3 regions of the Lentzea sp. NPDC058450 genome follow, and region 1 is predicted to be linked to each of the others. Evidence: riboswitches for the same ligand, from Rfam matches in the RefSeq annotation. Region 1 holds a riboswitch; each other region holds the start of a gene.
The links. Region 1 has a riboswitch for thiamine pyrophosphate ahead of ACFWNN_RS14280 (thiamine ABC transporter substrate binding subunit). Riboswitches for the same ligand answer to the same signal wherever they lie in the genome.
Positions count from the first base shown of each region.

Region 2: another riboswitch for thiamine pyrophosphate. It lies ahead of ACFWNN_RS27575 (FAD-dependent oxidoreductase); the one in region 1 lies ahead of ACFWNN_RS14280 (thiamine ABC transporter substrate binding subunit).
Region 3: another riboswitch for thiamine pyrophosphate. It lies ahead of thiC (phosphomethylpyrimidine synthase ThiC); the one in region 1 lies ahead of ACFWNN_RS14280 (thiamine ABC transporter substrate binding subunit).

Region 1 covers NZ_JBHXLO010000007.1:239,059-241,315, forward strand. The annotation lists gene ACFWNN_RS14280 (thiamine ABC transporter substrate binding subunit) at 1-818, opposite strand, end outside; TPP riboswitch at 812-922, opposite strand; gene ACFWNN_RS14285 (4a-hydroxytetrahydrobiopterin dehydratase) at 957-1,250, shown strand; gene ACFWNN_RS14290 (glycoside hydrolase family 88 protein) at 1,391-2,257, shown strand, end outside; gene ACFWNN_RS14295 (mannosyltransferase) at 2,207-2,257, opposite strand, start outside.
Region 2 covers NZ_JBHXLO010000019.1:111,150-113,406, reverse strand. The annotation lists gene ACFWNN_RS27585 (dioxygenase) at 1-106, opposite strand, end outside; gene thiE (thiamine phosphate synthase) at 138-776, opposite strand; TPP riboswitch at 803-914, shown strand; gene ACFWNN_RS27575 (FAD-dependent oxidoreductase) at 900-1,865, shown strand; gene thiS (sulfur carrier protein ThiS) at 1,862-2,062, shown strand; gene ACFWNN_RS27565 (thiazole synthase) at 2,064-2,257, shown strand, end outside.
Region 3 covers NZ_JBHXLO010000019.1:105,150-107,406, forward strand. The annotation lists gene ACFWNN_RS27530 (LysE family translocator) at 1-428, shown strand, start outside; TPP riboswitch at 1,141-1,265, shown strand; gene thiC (phosphomethylpyrimidine synthase ThiC) at 1,255-2,257, shown strand, end outside.

The DNA of each region.
Region 1 (2,257 bases):
TTCTCGCCCAGCAGGAAGTCGAGGACCTTCTTCGCGTCCTCGGGGTTCTTGGCCCCGCTCAAAACGCCCGCGTACTCGACCTGGCGGTAGCAGGTGTCCAGCACGGCCTTGGTCTTGCCGCCCTCCGCCGACGGCGACGACGCGTACGACACGACGATCGGCCGCGTGCCCTTGGTGGCGGAGAACTCCTGGTTGTAGGCCTCTTCCCAGCCGCTCACGACCTTGACGCCGTTGGCCTTGAGCTTGGTCCAGTAGTCCTGCCAGCCGTTCTCGCCGAACTTCGCGACCGTGCCGAGCAGGAACGCGAGACCGGGCGACGACGTGGCCGGGTTCTCGACGACCAGCATGTCCTTGAACTTCGGGTCGACCAGGTCCTCGTACGACTTGGGCTCCACGCCGCCGAGCTTGGCCGGGTCGATGTTGAGGCACACGTCACCGACGTCGACGGCCTGCAGCCGGTTCGAGTCGTCGGCCTTGTACCGCTGCGCGCCCTTCGCGGCCTCGGGCGAGGCGTACTCGGCGAACACGCCCTCGCTCAGCGCCCGCGACGCGAACGTCGAGTCGACGCCGAACGCGACGTCGCCGATCGGGTTCGCCTTGGTCAGCACCAGCTTGTTCGTCAGCTCGCCGGCGTCACCGCTCGCGATCTGCTTCACCGTGATGCCCGAGGACTTCTGGAACTCGTCCAGCACCTCCGGCTTCACCACGAACGAGTCGTGCGTGACCAGCGTGACCTCGTGCGACTGCGGTGCGGTCGACGTTCCGGCCGAGCACCCGGCCAGTACGAGAGCAGCGCAAACAGCCAAAATCCTTCTCACAGCAAACCTCTCCCTACGCCGGTATGACCCGGATCAGGTGGACGGTCGAGGGCTTGCGAGCCCTCCTCTCAGCCCGGCGCTTCACCGGACTCCCGTGGTAAACGCGCAGCTTACGTCACGTGATGGGACGATCAGGACATGGCCGAGCTGTTGAGCGACGATCAGTTGAACGACGTGCTGCCCAAGCTGCCCGACTGGAGCGCCCAGGACGCGGCGCTGGTCCGGACCGTGGAGCTGGAGAGCTTCTCCAAAGCGATCATGGTCGTGAACCGGATCGCGGAGATCGCCGAGAACGACAACCACCACCCGGACATCGACATCCGTTACAAGACACTGACATTTCGCCTGTCCACGCATTACAAGGGAGGAATCACCGCGCTCGACGTGACCCTCGCCGAGGAAATCGACGGGGTCCTGGACGCGCTGGGCTGATTCGGTCAAGATGTGCGCTGCCGCCGCCCGCGGAAATGAGAGGGAACACCCTCATGCGGTTGCGCACATCACTTTTCGTCTTGGTTTTGACCGGGACACTTACCGCGATTCCTACCGGCGCGAACGCCGTTCCTTGTGCCGTGACGGACACGATGATCAAGGCCAGTCAGGCTTGGGTCGACCGGGGTGTGGACCAGGCGGCGAACACCTGGTCCAACGCCGGCTTCCACGTCGGCAACCTCGCCCAGGTGCGCACCACCGGGATCAGCAACCACAAGACGTGGCCGTGGGTGCAGGCGAACAAATATCTGCTCCCCGTCGACCCCGCGAACCCCTTCGCCCCGGACGCGCAGGCGACCGGTGAGCCGTACCTCGACGTGGCGTTCTTCCACCCGGAACCCGAGGTGCTGCAACCGTTGCGCGACAACCTGCGCACCCAGGTGAAGGACGGGAAGAACCACTGGCAGCAGCCGGACGCGCTGGCCATGGCGCTGCCGTCGTTCACGCGGATCGCGTTGGCCGACAACGACAAGGCGATGCTCGACTACTCGTTCCAGTCGTACAAAGCGCTGAAAGCCCGCACGTTCAACGACTTCACCGGTCTGTGGAGCCTGAACGTGCAGACCAACGGCTGGGCCGTGCAGGGTCTCGCGAAGGCGGTGCTCGCGCTCCCGGCCGACCACCCGTACCGCGCCGAGTACGCCAGGACGCTCGCGAAGAGCCTCAAGACGTTGAAGCTCCTGCAACGCCACGACGGCTTCTGGGGCGCCACGGGCAAGGACTCGGCGGCCACCGCGATGATCACCTACGCGATCGCCGCCGGCATCAACGCGGGCGTGCTCGACCGGGCCACCTACCTGCCGCACGCCCAGAAGGGCTGGCAGGCGTTGCTGACCGCGCTCGACGCCGGCGGACTGCTCGGCTGGACCGCGGCCCGCAACTCCTGGAAGCCCGCGTCAGCCGGCGACTCGGCTGGGTTCGCCGTCGGCAGCTTCCTCATCGCGGGG
Region 2 (2,257 bases), on a different contig from region 1:
CCGGGCGCGGGAGGGTGGCGGACCAGTCCTTCAGCTCTCTGGTCCACGTCTCGTCGTCAGCCAGCGGGGGTGCCCCGTGGCTCAGGTACAGCACAGGTGCGCTCACGTCGTCGAGAGTACGCCTGATAGTTCAAATTTCAACGATCAAGTTCGGATTTGAACGACTTGGCGGCCTTGCGCGGGTCCTCGGCGTCGGTGATGGCCCGCACGACGACGACACGGGTGGCGCCCGCCGCCTTGACCTCGTGCAGGTTCGTGAGGTCGATGCCGCCGATGGCGAACCACGGGCGGTCCGTCTTGGTGGCGCGGACGAGGTCGAGGCCCGGTGCCGGACGGCCCGGCTTGGTCGGGGTCGGCCAGCACGGGCCGGTGCAGAAGTACTCCACGCCGGGTTCCGCGGCCGCTTTTGTCATCTGGTCGACGTCGTGGGTGGACCGGCCGATCACCACGTCCTCGCGGACGATCCGGCGGGCCAGCGGCACCGGCAGGTCGTCCTGGCCGAGGTGCAGCACGTCGGCGTCGACGGCGTGGGCGATGTCCGCGCGGTCGTTGACGGCGAGCAGCTTCCCGTGGCGTTCGGTGGCCTCCGCGAGGATCTCGATGGCCTCGATCTCCTGCTTGGCCTCGAGTGACTTGTCCCGCAGCTGGATGATGTCGACGCCGCCCGCGAGGGCCGCGTCCGCGAACTCGGCCAGATCAGGCCGGTTCGGCGTGCAGAGGTAGAGCGTCGCGTCGGCGAGTCGTTGCCTGATCAGGTTTCCGTCGAGTCCTGGCACGTACGCACGTTAACCGTTATGTTGAGCAAGGTCCGCACGGGAGCCTGGAGAACACCGGGCTGAGAGGGAGCGTGGTTCGCTCCGACCGTCGAACCTGATCCGGGTCATGCCGGCGCAGGGAGCGTGAATGCCTTGAGTAGTGTGGAAGTGGCCGTCCGGGGTGGCGGCGTCATCGGCCTGTCCGTCGCGTTGGCGTTGGCACGGGCCGGGTTCTCGGTTTCGGTGTGGGATCACGGGTCGCCGCACGCCGGTTCGCGGGTCGCGGGCGGGATGCTGGCGCCGTTGACGGAGGCGTGGCCCGGCGAGGAAGCCGTGGTGGCGCAGGGGGTTGAGGCGCTCGCGCTGTGGCCGTCGTTCGCCGCGTCGATCGGCGTGCCGTTGTTCGAGGCCGGGACGCTGGCGGTCGGCACCCAACCCGGTGACCTCGCCGACCTGCGGCACGCGGGGGAGTTGCTGACGTCACGGGAGATCCGCGCCCTGGAGCCTTCGCTGGGTCCGGCGGTCCGGGGTGGCGTGTACGCCGCGGGTGACCTCGCCGTCGACAACAGGCTGCTGCTTTCCGCACTGTGGAAGGCTTGTGTCGATCTGGGCGTGCGGTCTGATGTGGACGGACGGGTCCAGGTGATCGCCGCCGGGGCGTGGAGCGGGGCGTTGCACCCGGCGTTGCGCGACGTCATCCGGCCGGTCAAGGGCGAGATCCTCCGGCTCACGCACCGGCCAGGGGCGTTGCCGCCGCCTCGGCACACCATCCGCGCGCTGGTCTCGGGCCGTCCGGTGTACCTCGTGCCGCGCGACGACGGACTGGTCGTCGGCGCCACCCAGTACGAGGCCGGGTTCGACACCGACGTGTCCGTCGCGGGCGTCCGGGACCTGTTGCGGGACGCGGAAACCGTGCTGCCGGGAATCGCCGAGTACGCGCTGACCGAGGCCGCCGTCGGGTTCCGCGCGGGCAGCCCGGACAACGTGCCGGTGGTGCGGTGGCTCGAACCGGGCGTGATCGCGGCGACGGGCCACCACCGCAACGGGCTGCTGCTCGCCCCGCACACGGCTCGGACCGTGGTCCGTCTGCTTGAGGAGGGAACTTCGTGAAGGCACAGGTGAACGGGACTTCCCGCGACTTGGCCGAGGGCACGTCGGTGGCCGCGGTCGTGACGCTGGTGGGCGCGCCGGACAGGGGCGTGGCCGTGGCGCTGAACGGCGCCGTGGTGCCGAGGGCGTTGTGGGACAGGACGATCGTGCCGGACGGCGGCGTCGTCGAGGTGCTGACCGCGGTCCAGGGAGGCTGACGTGGACGATCCGTTGATCATCGCGGGCCGGGAGTTCCGGTCCAGGCTCATCACCGGCACCGGCGGTGCCGCGAACCTCTCGGTGCTGGAACGCGCGCTGGTCGCGTCCGGCACCGAGCTCACCACCGTGGCGATGCGGCGGGTGGACGCGGCAGGCCAGACCGGTGTGCTGGAGTTGTTGCGGCGCCTTGGAAT
Region 3 (2,257 bases), on a different contig from region 1:
GCCTGTCGGTGCTGCTCACGGCGTCGGAGATCGCCTACCACGGGCTCAGGATCATCGGCGCGGTCTTCCTGATCTACCTGGGCGTGAAGGCCCTGATCAGCAAGACGATGCCGTTGTCCGAACCTCCGCCCGCGAGCCACGCGTTCCGCAGCGGCCTGGTCGTGAACCTCGCCAACCCGAAGCTCGGCGTGTTCGCGATCTCGTTCCTACCGCAGTTCGTGCCTGCCGGGGAGGCCGGCCAGGGGGTTCTGCTCTTCCTCGCCGTCGGGTGGGTCCTGATCGACACCGTCTGGTACCTGATCATCGTGTCGATCCTGCACACCATCCGCGGCTGGCTGAGCAGGCCGCGCGTCCGTCCCGCGCTGGAGAAGCTGTCGGGCGGCGTGCTGCTGGCGCTCGGAATCCGGCTGGTACTCGACCCGCGTTGAGATCGCGTCGCCTCCCCGCCGCCAGAAGAGCTCGGGGAGGCCCGCCAGCTCGGCGAACGTGTGGCACGCGGCCATCGACGCGTAGCCGCCCGCGAGCACGTGCGCGCGGATGCGGTCCAGACGACCGAACTCGATCACCTCACCGGCGATCAGGAACGGCAGCACCAGCTGCCAGGCCTGCACGACGGCCGGACGACGCCGGTGAGGTGCCCGGAGCGCGGCCCTGGCGACGCGCAGCAGGTGCTCGTTCGCGCTCATCGTGTACGGGTGCGCCGCGTGGTCCCAGTTCCAGCGGCGTTCCTCGGTGACGGCGCACCGCACGCACTCGACGGGCCCGGTGCCGAGCTCGGCACCGCACCGCGAGCAGGCCAGCAGCGTCATCGCCCAGTCCACGCACGTCCACGGGTACTGCCCGACGTCGGCCGAGGTCACCAGCTCGGCCAGCTCCCGGTCGGCGAGCTGCGACGACGTGCGCAGCGCTTCCCAGTCGGCCAGCCAGAACTGGTCGAGCAGCTCCGCGCAGAAACCGCAGTCGGGGTAGCCGCGACCGGCGAGCTCCCCGCAGGACGGGCATGCCGAGACCACGGCGGGACGCTGGCCGCGTCGCGCGCCGGGCGGGAACGGCTGGTGATCAGCCACGGGGAAGAGATTAGGGGCAAACGACGCCCTTGGCAGCAGCGGCGCGCTCTGACTATGGTCGGTTCTCGACAACTCAACACAACGCGGGAGCTCGCGCCTGAGCGGGCTGAGAGGGTGACTGGCCGTAGTGCCGGTGTCACCGACCGCCTGAACCTGACCGGGTAATGCCGGCGTAGGGAGGAATGTCGTGACGGCACTTGACGACCGTTCGGTCAAGCCCAGTGTGACCACGGGCCCGATCTCGGGCTCTCGCAAGGTGTACCGGGAAGTCTCTGCTGACGTCCGGGTGCCTTTCCGCAGGGTGGAACTGACCAACGGCGAACATGTCGATCTGTACGACACTTCCGGTCCGTATACCGACGACAACGCGACCATCGACGTCCACAGTGGACTGCCCGACCTGAGGTCCGGGTGGGTCGCGGCACGGGAACCGATCAACGGAGCTGTCAGCCAGCTCGCGTACGCGAAGGCCGGGATCATCACCCCGGAGATGCGCTACATCGCGGTGCGCGAGAACGTCGACGCGGAGTTCGTGCGCGCCGAGGTGGCCATCGGGCGTGCGGTGATTCCGTTGAACCGCAAGCACCCCGAGGCCGAGCCGATGATCATCGGCAAGAAGTTCCTCGTGAAGATCAACGCCAACATCGGCAACTCCGCGGTGTCGTCGTCGATCGAGGACGAGGTCGAGAAGATGGTGTGGGCGTCCCGCTGGGGTGCCGACACGATCATGGACCTGTCGACCGGCAAGCGGATCCACGAGACGCGCGAGTGGATCCTGCGCAACTCGCCCGTGCCGATCGGCACCGTGCCGATCTACCAGGCCCTGGAGAAGGTCAACGGCGATCCGGCCGCGCTGTCGTGGGAGGTCTACCGCGACACCGTGATCGAGCAGTGCGAGCAGGGCGTCGACTACATGACCGTGCACGCGGGCGTGCTGCTGCGGTACGTGCCGCTGACCGCGAAGCGCGTCACGGGCATCGTGTCGCGCGGCGGTTCGATCATGGCCGCGTGGTGCCTCGCGCACCACCAGGAGAGCTTCCTCTACACGCACTTCGAGGAGCTGTGCGACATCCTGCGCGCGTACGACGTGACGTTCTCGCTGGGTGACGGGCTGCGGCCGGGTTCCATCGCGGACGCCAACGACGAGGCCCAGTTCGCCGAGCTGCGGACGCTGGGCGAGCTCACGCACA